One region of the Streptomyces sp. NPDC006510 genome, then DNA from elsewhere that is predicted to be linked to it. Evidence: riboswitches for the same ligand, from Rfam matches in the RefSeq annotation. Region 1 holds a riboswitch; the other holds the start of a gene.
What was found. A riboswitch is a leader RNA that binds a small molecule or an ion and turns the genes downstream of it on or off. The one in region 1 is predicted to bind S-adenosylmethionine.

Region 1 (7,329 bases):
TTCCTTCTGCAGCTTCTGCTGCTTCTCCTTGGCGCCGTAGTACTTCTCGTTGGCCTCGCCGGCCTCGTGGCTGAGCTTCTCGACCTTCGCCCTGACTTCGCCCTTGGAGGGCTTCGGGTCGGCGTGGGCCGCCTGGGAGGTCAGGGCCACAGCCGCGGCGGCGGTCGCGGTGAGCACGGTCACACGGGCGCGGCTCGGCTGCTTGGGACGACGGTGGGACGCCACGGAGGCGAGCTCCTTCTTCCTCGAGCCGCCTACCGGGCTGTGGGGGATTCGAATCCCCGGCTCCGTGCACGTCACGGACTCGGCGGTGCCTTCACTGTCACCCCGGATGGGTGATCAACCGTGCGAAGGTTCGAGGCCCGACCCTAGTGACCATCTTGTGATCAGTTCAAATCCTCACACGAAAAATCTCGTCACAGGCTGCACTTCTTTACCCACGACGCACGGGCTGTAGCGGTGACTTGACGGTCCGTTCCCTGATTTCCACCAAGACCCGGCAAGTGCCGCTAGACACGCGAAAGGCGCTTCAGGAGCAAGACGGACGCAACGGGCCTGGCGCCCGCCATCGCCACTCCGTCGGCGACTTCGCGGTCGGTGGAGACCACCACGACGGGTCTGCCCGGAGGTTCGGCGCGCGCCAGCTGACGGATGAGCTCGTCGGCGGTCACACCGGGCTTGCTGAACAGCACCCGGACCCCGCGCGGCGGTGCGAGCAGCACCGGGGCCGCCAGCTCGGCCCCGTCGAAGACACAGGTCATCTCGGCGCCGGTCTGCGCGGCGAGCACCGAGAGCCCGCCCAGCAGCCGCAACCGCTGCTTCTCCAGCGGCAACTGCGGATAGCCGGTCTTGGTGACGTTGTAGCCGTCGACGATCAGATGCGCCTGCGGCAGCGCGAGCAGTTGGTCGAGCAGGGCCGGGTCGGTCTCCGAAAGCGCCCTGGCGGCAATGTCCTTGGGCGACAGCCGGCCCGGCTCGACCGCGTCGACGCTGTCCGCGGGACGCATCGAGGAGGGCGGCAGGGCCAGTTCACGGCGGAGCCCGCTCGCCGCGTCGAGCACCGTGTCCAGCAGCAGCCGCAGCCGCATGTCCTCGACCGAGCGGCCCTCCCTGGCGGCGCGGCGGCCCGCCTCCACGGACGCCTCGGCCTCACCGAGCCGAGCCTTGAGCCGGCGGCTCTCGCTCTCCGCCGCGGAGACCTGGGCGGCCGCCTCGGACCGTACGGCGTCGGTCTCGGCCCGGCTGCGGCGCAACGCGGCCTCGCCGCGCTTGACCTCGTTGACGGCGCTGCGCAGCTTGCGCTGAAGGGATTCGGCTTCCTTGCGGGCCGCGTCCAGCTCGCCGCGCAGCCGCTCCGTCTCGCTCTTCGTCTGGGAGCGGGCGCGGACGAGTTCCTCGCGCAGCCGCTCCAGTTCGCGGCGGCTCTCCTCGTCGGCGCGCTCGGCGTCCGCGCGCTGGGCCTCCTCGCCTGCGGCGGCGACCAGCTTGACCCAGCCCGCCGGGCGCAGCACATAGGCCGCCGCGGCCACATCGACGGGGTCGGCCGCGGCGGGCGGCGCACCGGCTTCCAGGGCGGCGGCCAGCTCCGGCTGCTCCTCCTTGAGCCGCTCGCCGATGCGCTGCCGGAAGAGCGCGTCGCCCTCCAGGGCGGCTGCCATCGCGTTCCCGGCGAACTTGGCCCGCCGGGTCGGGGTGAAGCGGGCGTACTGTCGCAGCTGGGCCGGGAGTTCGGTGACCGTCAGGCCGCCGAACGCGTCCGAGACCAGCGCCACGACCCGCCGCCGTACACCTTCGGGCAGCGGGCGGTCGAGCGCCTCCACGGCGCCGTCGGCCGCCTCGGCCGACTCGGCGCCGCCAGCGGGCTGCTCCACCATCCGTCACCCCAAATGTCTGTGGGCGCGGCTCCGTCAGGAGTCGGCACCCGGCCTGTCCACCAGTTCGATCTGGTCCACCGCGTTGCACCAACGGCAGCGCACCGACTCGATGGTCTCACTGACCACCTCGCGTTCCTCGACGCTGGACTCACCGGCCAGGTCGAGATGGACATATTCGACGACCTTCGAGGAGCGCGTCACGTCGAAGCGCGTGAGATTTCCGCAGAGCGTGCAGCGCCAGCGGGTCCCGTCGGTCGGCTGGGGAACCGTCGTCATCGTTGCGTCCTCTTTCGTCGAGCCTCGTGCTGCCTTGCTTCAAGGATCTCGCGGTGCGCCGTCGAACTGCGGATGTCCTGCCGCAACCCTACGGCCTCGCCGTGTCCCCCCGACACGGCGAGGCGGTCTGTCCCGTTCCCTCCGCTTGCGTCATGCTCTGTTCATGATCGATCGGCGAGCTGTGACCGGTGGGCTGCTGCGTACGGTCACCCCGGGCGGACCATTGGTGACCCATGCCCTGATCGCGGCCTGCTCCCTGGTCTTCGTGATCAGCCCGCTGTCCGGCTTCAACCCGGTCCCCGGCACCGCCGACGCCCTGCTCGCCGCCCAGGCCGGGTACTTCGAACGCTGGGGCGTGATCCCCAGCGAGCTGTGGGAGGGCTCCGCGCGCGCCCTGCTCACCCCCCTCACCGCCCTCTTCGTGCACGGCAGCTGGCTGCATCTGCTCGGCAACTTGCTCTTCCTCTACGTGTTCGGGGCGATGACCGAGGAGCGCATGGGCCGGGTCGGGTTCACCTTCTTCTATGTCATCTGCGGCTATCTCGCCCTGGTCGCCTACGCGGCCGCGCACGCCACGTCCGACCAGACACTGGTGGGCGCGTCGGGGGCGATCTCGGCGGTGCTCGGGGCGTTCCTGTACCTGTTCCCCCGGGCCCGGGTCACCAGCCTGTTCCCGTTCCTCTTCTTCCTGCCGCTGCGCTTCCCCGCCTGGATCGTGCTGGTCTTCTGGTTCGTCCTGCAGTGGCTGGCGGTCCAGGGTGCGGGCAGCGGAGGGCCGGGCGTGGCCTATCTGGCCCATGTGGTGGGCTTCGCACTCGGCTTTCTCTACGCCTGGGGGCGTTACCGGCGTACGGATAGAGTGAAGGCACCAGCCACGGCCACCGAGGGAGACAGCCAGCCGTGATCACCGCGATCGTGCTCATCAAAACCAGCGTGGACCGGATTCCCGAGATCGCCGAGGCCATCGCCGCGCTGGACAGTGTCAGCGAGGTCTTCTCGGTCACCGGTACGTACGATCTCATCGCCATGGTCCGGGTGGCCAAGCACGACGATCTCGCCGATGTCATCCCCGGCCGGATCAGCAAGATCCCCGGCGTCGAGGCCACCGACACGCATGTGGCGTTCCGTACCTACTCGCAGCACGACCTGGAGGCCGCCTTCGCCATCGGCCTCGACGCATAGGCACACCCTTCACGGTGTGACACTTCGGCGGGGGACGGGCTCGACTGCCCGTCCCCCGCCGAAGTGCTGTGTGCCGTCAGAGCTGCGCCGCACCCCGGTCCGGGACGCAGCGGCCGTCCTCGGTGCGGTACTTCCACTGGGCGCCCTCGCTCACCAGCTCCCTGACCGCGCGGACGAAACGCTCGATGTGCTCGTCCGGGGTACCGGCGCCGAAGCTCACCCGGATCGCGTTGAGCGACCGCTCCCCCGGCTCGGCCTCCGGCGCACCGCACTCGCCGACCTCCTGCGGGTCGCTGCCCAGCAGGGTGCGGACCAGCGGGTGGGCGCAGAACAGGCCGTCGCGGACCCCGATGCCGTACTCGGCGGAGAGCGCGGCGGCGAAGTGCGAGCTGTTCCAGCCCTCCACCACGAAGGAGATGACGCCGACCCGCGGGGCGTCGTCGCCGAACAGCGAGAGCACCTTGACCTCCCGAACCCCGGCGAGCCCGGTCCGGACGGCATCGACGAGGTACTGCTCCCGGGCGACCAGGTCGTCGAAGCCCGCCTCGGTGAGCGCCTTGCAGGCGGAGGCGATGGAGTACACACCGATGACGTTGGGGGAACCGGCCTCGTGGCGGGCGGCGGTGGAATGCCACTCGACGTCCACACCGCCGTCGGTGCGACGGGCCACCTTGCGCGAGGCGCCGCCGCCCGCGAGGTAGGGCTCGGCCTCCTGCAGCCAGTCGGCCCGGCCGGCGAGGACGCCCGAGCCGAAGGGCGCGTACAGCTTGTGTCCGGAGAAGGCGACCCAGTCCACATCCAGGTCGGCGATGTCGACGGGGTGGTGCGGGGCGAGCTGGGCGGCGTCCAGCACGATCCGGGCACCGTGCGCGTGCGCGGCGGCGGCCAGCTCCTTCACCGGCCAGAGTTCGCCGGTGACGTTGGAGGCGCCGGTGACACAGACCAGCGCGGGGCCGTGGGGCTCGCGGTCGGCGAGCGCCCGCTCCAGCGTCTCGACGGCCTGGGCGGGGGTGCGCGGGGCGTTCAGGTACGTCACCCGGGCGTCGCGCCACGGCAGCAGCGAGGCGTGGTGCTCGGTCTCGTACACGAAGACCTGGCAGTCGGCCGGGACGACCGCGGCCAGCAGGTTCAGCGAGTCGGTGGTCGAGCGGGTGAAGATCACCTGGTCGTCGGCGCGGCAGCCGAGGAACTCCGCGACGGTCGCGCGGCTGTTCTCGAAGAGGTCCGTGGAGAGCTGCGAGAGGTACCCGGCCCCGCGGTGGACGCTGCCGTAGTACGGGGCGTACGCGGCGACGTCGTCCCAGACGCGCTGGAGCGCGGGGGCGCTGGCGGCGTAGTCGAGAGCGGCGTACGTGACCTCACCGCCGGTGACCAGCGGAACCGTCACATCCTTGCCCAGAACCGGCAGAGGGGCACAAAGCGACTGGTCGGCGGCAGCGGTGAAGACAGACATGGCGAACTCCCGTAAGAGGCAGGCGAATTGCATGCGCCGGCGGATACGCGGCAGCGCAGCGGAAAGTGAAAGAGGGGTGTGCGGAGGAGGGCCGGAAGGCCCTATCGCATTCGCGTGCTCACAAGAGGCTCCCTAGGGACCAGGACCCCGGGGGCTGGCATTCACAGATGCCGAGGGGCCCGCGCTTGCCGCAGACCTCGCTGCCTACGGCCTGGTCTTCACCCGGGGCACCCCGCCACGGACGGAGGGTTGCCGGACAGCGGGCCGGGGCCGTAGTCGCTGTCACTCATGACCTGCCCAGCATCTTGCCATACGTACGAAGACGCGCAAGGCGCAGTCCAGGATCCGGACTTCGCCCCGCGCCACATCTCCGCCCGTTCAGGCGTTGCTGACCGCCACCCAGCGCTCCAGCGCGCGGGCCGCCGCCCCGGAGTCGATGGACTCGGCGGCCTTCGCGATACCGGCGGCGAGCTGCTCGTTCAGCGTGCCGTCCGTCGGGTCGAGGGCCACCAGGGCCGCCGCCGAGTTGAGCAGCACGGCCTCCCGCGCGGGGCCCCGCTCGCCGGCCAGCACCCGCCGGGCCACATCGGCGTTGTACGAGGCGTCCGCACCGCGCAGGGCCTGCACGGGCACCAGTTCCAGGCCGACGTCGCGCGGGTCGAACGCCTCCTCGCGCACCGTTCCGTCCCGGACCACCCATACCCGCGAGGTCGCGGTCGTCGTCAGCTCGTCCAGGCCGTCGTCGCCGCGGAAGACCAGCGCCGAATTGCCGCGCTCGGCAAGGACTCCGGCGACGATGGGCGCCATCTTCAGGTCGGCCACGCCGACGGCCTGGGAGCGCACCCTGGCCGGGTTGGTGAGCGGCCCGAGAATGTTGAACGTCGTCGGCGTGCCGAGCTCCTTGCGGGCCCGGGCGACATAACGCAGGGCGGGGTGGAACTTCACCGCGAAGCAGAAGGTGATGCCCGCCTCCTCGGCGACCTCGACGACCCGCTGCGCGCTGAGGTCCAGGTTGACGCCGAGCTTCTCCAGCACGTCGGAGGAACCGCTCGCCGACGAGGAGGCGCGGTTGCCGTGCTTGACGACCTTGGCGCCGGTACCGGCGACGACGACCGCCGACATGGTGGAGATGTTGACCGTCTTGGCGAGGTCGCCGCCGGTGCCGACGATGTCGACCGTGCGACCGGGTACGTGGATGGTGTTGGCGTGCTCGTACATCGCCCGCACCAGGCCGGACACCTCGTCGATGGTCTCGCCCTTGGCGCGCAGGGCCACCGCGAACCCGGCGATCTGCACATCGCTCGCCTCACCGCTCATGATGCGGTCCATCGCCCACGCGGTTTCGTCGGCGGTGAGGTTCTCGCCGCGCAGCAGGGGGTTCAGCACACCGGGCCAGGAACGGTCCGCCACGCTGTCGCCGCCGATCGGGGTCACAACGTTCATGGTCCGCTCCTGGGTCCACAGCCGGTAAAAGGGATCGCCTCCACCCTATCGAGCGCCGGGGACGGCAAAGAGCCCCGTCCATCGAATGGACGGGGCTCCCGCTGTGGCGATCAGTTCAGGCGATCAGTGGTGACCGTGGCTGCTGGTGATCTCCTTGTACTCCTCGACGGTGGGCTTGGCGATCTGGTTGTTCTCGCCGAAGTAGCCCTTGCTGAGCCGGGCCCGCAGCTTCTGCAGGAGAGACACCTTGCGCTCGACACCGTTCTCGTCGACCGTCGGGCCGATCTCGACCGGCTTGTACTGCTCGTGCGCGGTGAGCGTGTGCAGCTGCTCGGGGCTGAGCGGCTCGTGGATCTCGACGAACTCACCGTGCGGCAGGCGCTTGATGATGCCGGACTCGCGCCCGTGCAGCACCTTCTCCTTGTCGCGGCGCTGGAGGCCGAGGCAGATCCGCCGGGTGGCGATGAACGCGAGGACCGGGCCCGCGAAGATGAAGATCCGGACGAACCAGGAGATGGCGTTCAGCGACAGGTGGAAGTGCGTGGCCCACAGGTCGTTGGCACCGCCGATGAAGACGACGACGTACTCGGTGATCCAGGCGACGCCGAAGGCCGTCCGGGTCGGGGCGTTGCGCGGGCGGTCCAGGATGTGGTGCTCGCGCTTGTCCCCGGTGATCCAGGACTCGACGAACGGGTAGACGGCGATGACCCCGAGCACCAGTCCGAAGACCATCAGTGGGATGAACACACCCAGGACGAGCGTGTGGCCCCAGAGGTTGATCTCCCAGCCGGGCATCACTCGGATCAGTCCCTCGGCGAAGCCCATGTACCAGTCGGGCTGGGCGCCGGTGGACACCTGGTCCGGACGGTACGGGCCGATGTTCCAGATCGGGTTGATCGTGGCGATGGCCGCGATGACGGCGATGATGCCGAAGACCAGGAAGAAGAAGCCACCGGCCTTCGCCATGTACACCGGCAGCAGCGGCATGCCGACGACGTTCTTGTTGGTCCGGCCGGGACCCGCGAACTGCGTGTGCTTGTGGTAGAAGACCAGGATCAGGTGCGCCACCAGCAGACCGAGCATGATACCCGGCAGCAGCAG
Region 2 (7,329 bases), on a different contig from region 1:
GGCCGCCAGACCGGCAAGGCCGCGGCCGACGCGTCGGCGGTCGAGCTGACCTGCGTCCTGCGGACCGTCCGCGCCTGGTCCGAGCCGTGGGCCGACGACCCACTGCCGGGCAGCTACTACGTACGCCTCACGGTCGTCGACCTGCCCTCGGCGGACCTCGGCCTTCCGGTACAGACCGAGGTCGAGATCACGGCGGCCGACAAGGGTGGCGCCGGTGACGTGGACGGCACCCTCGCCGAGCCGCTGGTCCCCGGCGCGTCCTCCGTGAAGCAGGCCTCGGACGGCTCGGCCGCCGGCGACGACGGCACCTCGCCCAAGGTCTCGCTCGGCAGTGAGCCCGAGGACGGCTGGGCGTCGGGCTGGTGGACCGACCGCTGGCTGTGGACGGTCGGCGGCGGCGTGCTCGGGGCGCTCGCGGCCCTCTTCGGATACACCCACCCCCGCGGCAGCGGCCGCCCGTCCCGGGTCCCGCCGGGCGTCTGACCCGCGCACGCAGCGGGACGGGCTCCGGACCAGGAGACCGGCACGCCGCCGGACGGGCCCGGACCAGGGCCCGTCCGGCGGTGACGGACAGCGTCTCCTCGGCCACCCTGCCGCCCGGGTGCTCCCGGAGCGGCGCCGCGCGGCTACCCTCGACAACTCACGTACCGCACAAGGCCGATGACTTGTTCCAGGGCGTGCGGTAGCGCTGAAGTCAGGTCGCCGCGCACCGATTCGGGTGCGCCACAAGGGAGCGGAGACTTTCATGTCCACGGAGACCGGCCCGGCCATCGACGCCGAGCCGCGGAGCCACCGGATCGTGCCGGGCCCGAAGGGGCTGCCGTTCCTCGGGAGCCTGCCGCAGTTCGGAAAGAACCCCCTCGCCTTCTTCGAGCGTCTGCGCTCCCACGGGGACATGGTGGGCTGGCGGTTCGGCCCCAACTCATGTGTGTACATAGCCGATCCGGACTGCATAGGCGAGCTGCTCACCGAGACGGAACGCTCCTTCGACCAGCCGGCGCTCGGGATCGCCTTCCGGACCGTGATGGGCAACGGCGTGGTGGTCGCCCGCGGCACGGACTGGCGGCGGAAGCGGTCGCTGGTGCAGCCCTCCGTACGGCCCAAGCAGGTGCGGTCGTACGCGGCGACGATGGCGAGCAGCACGGTGGAGCTGGCGGACACCTGGTCGGCCGGTGAACGCATCGACATCAAACGGGAGATGGCGGCGCTGACCCAGCGGATCGCTGTGCGCACCATCTTCGGCGTCGACACGGCGGCCGACGCCGAGGCGATGGGCCGGGCGATGGATGTGGCGCAGCAGGAGATCGGCAAGGAGTTCGCCGGGATCGGCGCGTTGTTGCCGGACTGGGTGCCGACTCCGGGCCGGGCCAGGATCAAGAAGGCCGCGGCGGTCATCGACGCCGAGGTGGGCCGGGTCGTCGCCCGCCATCGCGACGGCGGGGACGAACGCCCCGACCTGCTGAGCCGGTTGTTGACCGCGGTCGACGAGACGGGCGCGCACCTCACCGACCAGGAGATCCGCGACGAGACGGTCACGCTGTACATCGGCGGGCACGAGACGACCAGTTCCACCCTGGTGTGGGCCTGGTATCTGCTCGCCCGCAATCCGCGGGTGCGTACCGCGCTCACCGAGGAGCTGGACCGGGTTCTCGGCGACCGGGAGCCGGGGTTCGACGACTACGCGCGGCTGACGTACACCCAGTCCGTGGTCAAGGAGACGCTGCGCCTGTACCCGACGATCTGGCTGGTCACCGGCGTCGCGAAGGCGGGCGCGCAGATCGGCGGTGTCCCGATGCCGGAGGGCACCCGGGTGTGGACCAGCCAGTGGGTGACCCAGCGCGACGAGCGGTGGTTCCCCGAGCCGGAGGAGTTCCGCCCCGAGCGCTGGGATCCGGAGACCGGCGACGACATCGCGGAGTACGCCTGGTTCCCGTTCGGCGGCGGCCCCCGGGTCTGTCTGGGCACGCGGTTCGCGATGGTCGAGGCGGTGCTGATCCTGGCCGTGCTGGCGCGCCGCTTCGAGCTGGACGTGGACCCGGGTGTCATCGAGCCGGTACCGGCACTGACGCTTCAGCCGGACCGGGAAGTGATGGCGACCGTCCGGACACGGTGACGGCCCACGGGGCGGGGCGCCGGGCCCGGTGGCCGCTTCGGTCCCCGGCGGCCCCGCCCCTTGAGCGGCTCCGACCCGAAGCGCCGCATGCCGCTTGTGTCGGCCCGGCCCCCGGCCGAGGAGGCCGACACCCGTGGTAGCCCGTCCCGGCACCGGATACATCGGACGGATATATCCGATCTGTCGCGGAGGTCGGGCCATACAGTTCACACTGTCCATGTCGGCCGCACCGGCCGACGGGCCGTCCGGCCGTATCCGCAGGCTGTCGATCCAACGGGAGAAACACCATGCGTCTCCGCTCCGCTCTCACCGCCGGGCTCGCCGTCGCAGCCGCCCTGCCACTGACCGTCACCACGGCGTCGGCAACGGCCGGCCCCGCGCCCGCCGGTACCGCGAGCCGCCTCGGAACCTGCCAGGAAAAGGCCCTCGAAGTACACGCCGCACCCGGCGGACAGCGGAACGTCGCCCGTATCAGCGTCACCAACAACGGCAACCGGTCCTGCGTGGTCGACCGGATCCCCACGATCACCTTCAGGGGCCTGGACGGCTCCGCCGAGGCCGTCCCGCCCACCGGGAGCGGGCCGTACGTACTGTCCCGGGACGAGCGGGCGTACGCCGCCGTGCGGACCGCGGACCCGGCGGCCACCGAAGGCCACGTCGTCGGCAGCCTGTCCGTGGCGGCGGACCCCTCCCATCTGGGCGTCGCCTTCGGCGGGGCCACCGTGGGCATGCCTGAGGGAGTCCATGTGTGGGAGCCGGTGACCACCCTCTGGCAGGAGTCGCGCGCCGCGGCGGACAGCGCACTGGCGGACGCGCTGCGCTGACGGGCGGCTACAGACCGTAGCTCGTGCCGCCGGCGGTCCGCCGCAGGTCGGGGGCCGTCGTCGTGCAGAGCGGGCCGCCCTCGAAACCGGCGTTGACCAGGGCGGTGGCACGGCCTGCGGAGTCCACCAGCTTCAGGGCGTGCCACCGCGGCAGCCAGAACACGCGTCCGCGGTGCTGCGCGAGCAGTTCCGTGAGGGCTGCCGGGGCATGCGTCCACACCTTCGGCAGTTCCTCGGCGTGATCGAAGGCGGGACGCAGCTCGATCCAGCCGTCGGCGCCGACGTCACCGGAGGTGAGCAGGAGCTCCACGGCCTGGCCGGGCTCCTGGTGGCACTTCCTGGCGTGGATCCAGTGGACGTGGTGACCGGGGCCGTGGCTGGGGCAGTCGTCGTTCCGGACGGGATGGGGGAGCATGCTTCTTCGCCTTCCCAGGATCATGGACCCCAGGTGCGCCGCCCCGATGGTCCGCTGTTCCCCATGCGCCGCGCATGGGGCCGGTCGTCACCCGGAGCACCCGCAGCGGAGCGGGGTGCCGTCCAGTTAGCCGGGGCTGTGCACTGGAACTCATGACCTGCCAGAACTGTATCCCACCGACGAGGTGCCCGACGGGTCGTCAGGTTCTCAGCCGTGCAGCAGAACGGGGAAGGCTTCCATGTCGTTCTGCGTCATCACCGGCAGCTTGCGGACCTCCTCGTCCGCGATGGCCGCCCGCAGCCGGGGGAAACGCCCGAACAGTGCGGGCAGGGCGATGCCTGCCTCGACCCGGGAGAGCGCGGCTCCGGGGCAGATGTGGGGTCCGTGGCCGAAGGTCATGTGGCGGATCGGAGCCGGCCTGGTGATGTCGAAGGAGTCGGCATCCGCCCCGTGCTGCTCGACGTCACGGCCGATGGCGCGATAGGAGATCACCACTCCCTCCCCCCTCGCGATCACGTCGTCGCCCACCTGGATGTCCTCCGTGGCGAACCGCATCAGCAGATGAGTGGTGGGGGTGTCCCAGCGCAGGGTCTCCTCGATCACCGTCTCCCACGGGATCTCACCGTCGAGAACCCTGCGCAGTTGGTCGGGGTGGGTGAGCAGGGCCCGTACGGCGTTCAGGATCAGCCCGATGGTGGTCTCGTGCCCGGCGGCCACCATCGCCTTGAGATTGCCCACCACCTCTTCCTCGGTGAGCGGTTCGCCGCCTTCTTCGGCAAGGATGAGGGCGCTGGTGAGGTCGTCGGTCGGACGCGCCGTCCTCTCGCGTACGAGAGCGGCGTAGAAGACGTCCAACTCCGCCAGCAGCGCCAGGCGTTCCTCCTGCGGTGTGAGCATGGAGAAGAACGCCTTGTACCGCTTCATCAGCATGGGGTGCTGGGCCTCGTCCACACCCATCAGCATGCCGACGACCCGCATCGGCAACGGCTGGGCGAACACGGACTTGAGGTCGACCGCACCGCCCTCGTTCCGCTCGCTCCGTTCAGCGAGGGCATCGAGCAGTTCCTCGGTGAACTTCTCGATCTCCGGGCGTATCTCCTCCAGCCGGCGCGGTGTGAGCGCCTGGGAGGTCTTGGTGCGCAGTCGTCGGTGCTCGGCGCCGTCCACGGTGAACATGGAACGCCCGGCATCGATCACGCCGATCAACGGCCACTCGTGTGTGACCTCGCCGCGCTGCCAGAGCCCCCAGGCATCGAGGTCCTTGACCAGCCGGGGGTCGACGAGCAGTTGGCGGGCCAGGGCATGGCGGGTGACGGTCAGGGCCGGGACGCCGAGCAGTTCGATCCTGGCGAGCGGACCGGCATCACGCAGCTGTGCCGTCTCACCGTCCAGGTTTTGGACCAGCGGGTCGATGACAACGGCCCCACCACTCGAAGCGGCTTCCCGGGCGGCGGCGTGCGGGCAGTTCAAGACAAGTCTCCTGTCGGACGGACGGGGGCGAACCGGACGGGCAGCGCGGTCGTCCCCCGCAGGAAGGCGGACTGTCGCCGCACCAACTCCTCTGCGGGTACCGAAAGTTCCAGGTCGGGCAGCCGGTCGAGCAGCACCTCGATCCCGGTGCGGGCGATGATTTCGGCGATCTCCTGCGCGGGGAAGGGGCAGCGGTATTCGCCGTGACTGAACGCCAGGTGCGCGCTGTTGCCGCTCTGCCCGGACAGCCCTCCCGAGGTGGAGAGATGCTGCCGGATGTGCGGATCGGCGTTGGCGGCACCCAGGCCCAGCAGCAGCATGTCCCCGGCCCGGATGCTCCGACCCCCCAGCCGGGTGTCGCGGGCCGCCCAGCGACCGGCGAGGATCTGCGTCGGGCCCTCCTCCCAGAGCACCTCGTTCATGGCTTCGGCGACGCTGTGCCGACCGCCGGAGAGCGCCACGGCGAACTGGTCGTCGGTGAGCATCAGCCGGAGCGAGCTGCCGATCCAGTCGGCCGTGGTGAGGTGCCCCGCCGCCGTGATGGCCATCAGATCGAGCACGTACTCCTGATCGGTGAACTCTCCGGCGTACGCCAGCATGCGCGAGGTCACGTCGTTGCCGGGTGCGGCCCGCCTGGCCGCCAGCAGCCGCTGCATGTGTTCGCCGAACCGCAGATGGGCCTCCTGCGCGCCGGGACCGCCGTCGGCCAGATCCCTCAGCACCTCGGCGATCCGCGGACCGTCCGCGTCGGGGAATCCGATCAGACGGGCGAGGACGAGCACCGGCAGCGGCACAGCGAAGTCGGCGATCAGGTCCGCCGTGCCGCGGTCACAGAGTCCGTCGACGAGGCGATCGGCCAACTCCTCGCAGTCCCTGCGGAGTTCGAAGTGCTCGACCTCCTCAAGCGCCTGCCCGACCATCGCGGCGTGACGTCGGTGCTCGGCCCCGGCGGTGAAGTAGATGGACGGCATCGGGGTGCCGACCATCGGCAACAGCGGCCAGTCCTCGGGGATGTTCCCCCACTGGTTCCACAGCGCGACGTCCCTGGGGAACAACTCGCCGTCGCTGGTGACCTGGTGGAGCTCCCGGTAGCCGATGACCAGCCAGGCCGGCACCTCGCCGGGCAGCTCGACGGGTACGACGGGTCCGTGTTCGCTCCGCATGGCGCGGTAGACGACATGGGGTTCCGTGTGGAACTCGGGTCCGCTCAGTGGCACGGCGGACGTACCGGCACCTGCCGGACAGCGTCCGACGGGGGGCGCCGGGGATACGGACGGGCGGTCGGGCACCGCGGATGCGGGCGTCGTCATCGTACGGAATCTCCTGCGACGAAGGCTTCGCTCGTTGCGGTGGTCGGATGATCAACGCGGCTTCACTATAGGGAAATTCGGTGAGTCTTTAGGCACTATTCACGACCGTTCTCACCACTTTTTCGGTCCAGAGAGACCGTTTTCTGATCAGGACTGATCAAAAAGTCGGGGATGTGCCACGCGCCGGTCACCAATTCCCGCCATGGCGCGATCAGGCAGGCCGGTCCGCTCAAGGCCCGCGCCGAGTTCTTCACCGACGACACTCTGCGGCTTCAGGCATCCCCGGACGGCGTACTCGCCGACCCGAAGGACAGCCGCATGATCCGACGCCGTCCCACCGCACAACCGCACACCAGCGCCTTCGACGCGGGCACCTACTACGGAATCCGCTCCAAAGGAGTGGTGATGCGCGTCTACAAGAAGCCGCTGCGCTGGACCGGTGGCGGCATGCGGCAGAGCCTGAAGCGCTCCCCGGTGCGGACCGGTCAGCAGGAACTGCGCCTGGACGCGTACTACTTCACGGGGCCCGACCACGGTCGACGGCCACCAGGCACCGCTCGATACCCTGCCGCTCTTCGTCAAGGGCGGATCGATCGTGCCGATGTGACCCAAGGGCACCCTGTCCTGGGAGGACCCGGCTCGGTTACGACATCCACCCGGCACCACGGGCTGCACGCTCTACGAGGGCGACGGTGTGACGCGGGAGTTCGCGCAGGGAGCATCGGCCACCCAGCACGTACGGGTCCAGGCACCCGCCCACGGCGGGAAGGGCGACATCACCGTCAAGATCGGTGCGAGCGTGGGCAGTTACGAGGGCAAGGTGTCCGCCCGCTCGTACGATCTCACCGTGCACGCCAAAAACGCCCTGTCGCAGGTCGTCATGGGCCACAGCCGACTGCACCGGATGAACTCGGCGGCGGCGTTCGCCGCGGCCGATTCCGGCTGCTTCACCGACCCCGCGACCGGGATCACGGAGATCAAGACGCCGACCGTCTCCACCGCTCGCGGCTTCACGGTCGAGCTGCGGAAGTGGGCAGCGCGCGCATACGCAACAGCAGATGGGCAGGGGCCGTCTCCGGGCGACCCCTGCCCCATGCGCCCGTCGCGCTACGGCTTGCGGGCGACCCCACCGTAGATCGGCACCGGCTGCGTCTCCACCGGAAGCTCGCCGAGGCTCAGCTCCGGATGCCAGTCGAC

Region 2: it holds a riboswitch for S-adenosylmethionine, as region 1 does, so the genes downstream of both, ABZY11_RS33195 (hypothetical protein) here and ABZY11_RS08420 (aminotransferase class V-fold PLP-dependent enzyme) in region 1, are expected to answer to the same signal.

Annotation. Positions count from the first base shown of each region.
Region 1 covers NZ_JBEXPH010000017.1:45,408-52,736, forward strand. The annotation lists gene ABZY11_RS08395 (NlpC/P60 family protein) at 1-225, opposite strand, end outside; gene ABZY11_RS08400 (NYN domain-containing protein) at 510-1,874, opposite strand; gene ABZY11_RS08405 (hypothetical protein) at 1,908-2,150, opposite strand; gene ABZY11_RS08410 (rhomboid family intramembrane serine protease) at 2,314-3,054, shown strand; gene ABZY11_RS08415 (Lrp/AsnC ligand binding domain-containing protein) at 3,051-3,332, shown strand; gene ABZY11_RS08420 (aminotransferase class V-fold PLP-dependent enzyme) at 3,409-4,785, opposite strand; SAM riboswitch class IV at 4,962-5,079, opposite strand; gene trpD (anthranilate phosphoribosyltransferase) at 5,164-6,228, opposite strand; gene ABZY11_RS08430 (cytochrome bc complex cytochrome b subunit) at 6,352-7,329, opposite strand, start outside.
Region 2 covers NZ_JBEXPH010000157.1:549-7,877, reverse strand. The annotation lists gene ABZY11_RS33210 (hypothetical protein) at 1-483, shown strand, start outside; gene ABZY11_RS33205 (cytochrome P450) at 746-2,113, shown strand; gene ABZY11_RS33200 (DUF4232 domain-containing protein) at 2,401-2,937, shown strand; gene ABZY11_RS33195 (hypothetical protein) at 2,945-3,352, opposite strand; SAM riboswitch class IV at 3,401-3,510, opposite strand; gene ABZY11_RS33190 (cytochrome P450) at 3,560-4,822, opposite strand; gene ABZY11_RS33185 (cytochrome P450) at 4,819-6,132, opposite strand; gene ABZY11_RS33180 (DUF5110 domain-containing protein) at 6,752-7,267, shown strand; partial or broken gene ABZY11_RS33175 (SAM-dependent methyltransferase) at 7,240-7,329, opposite strand, start outside.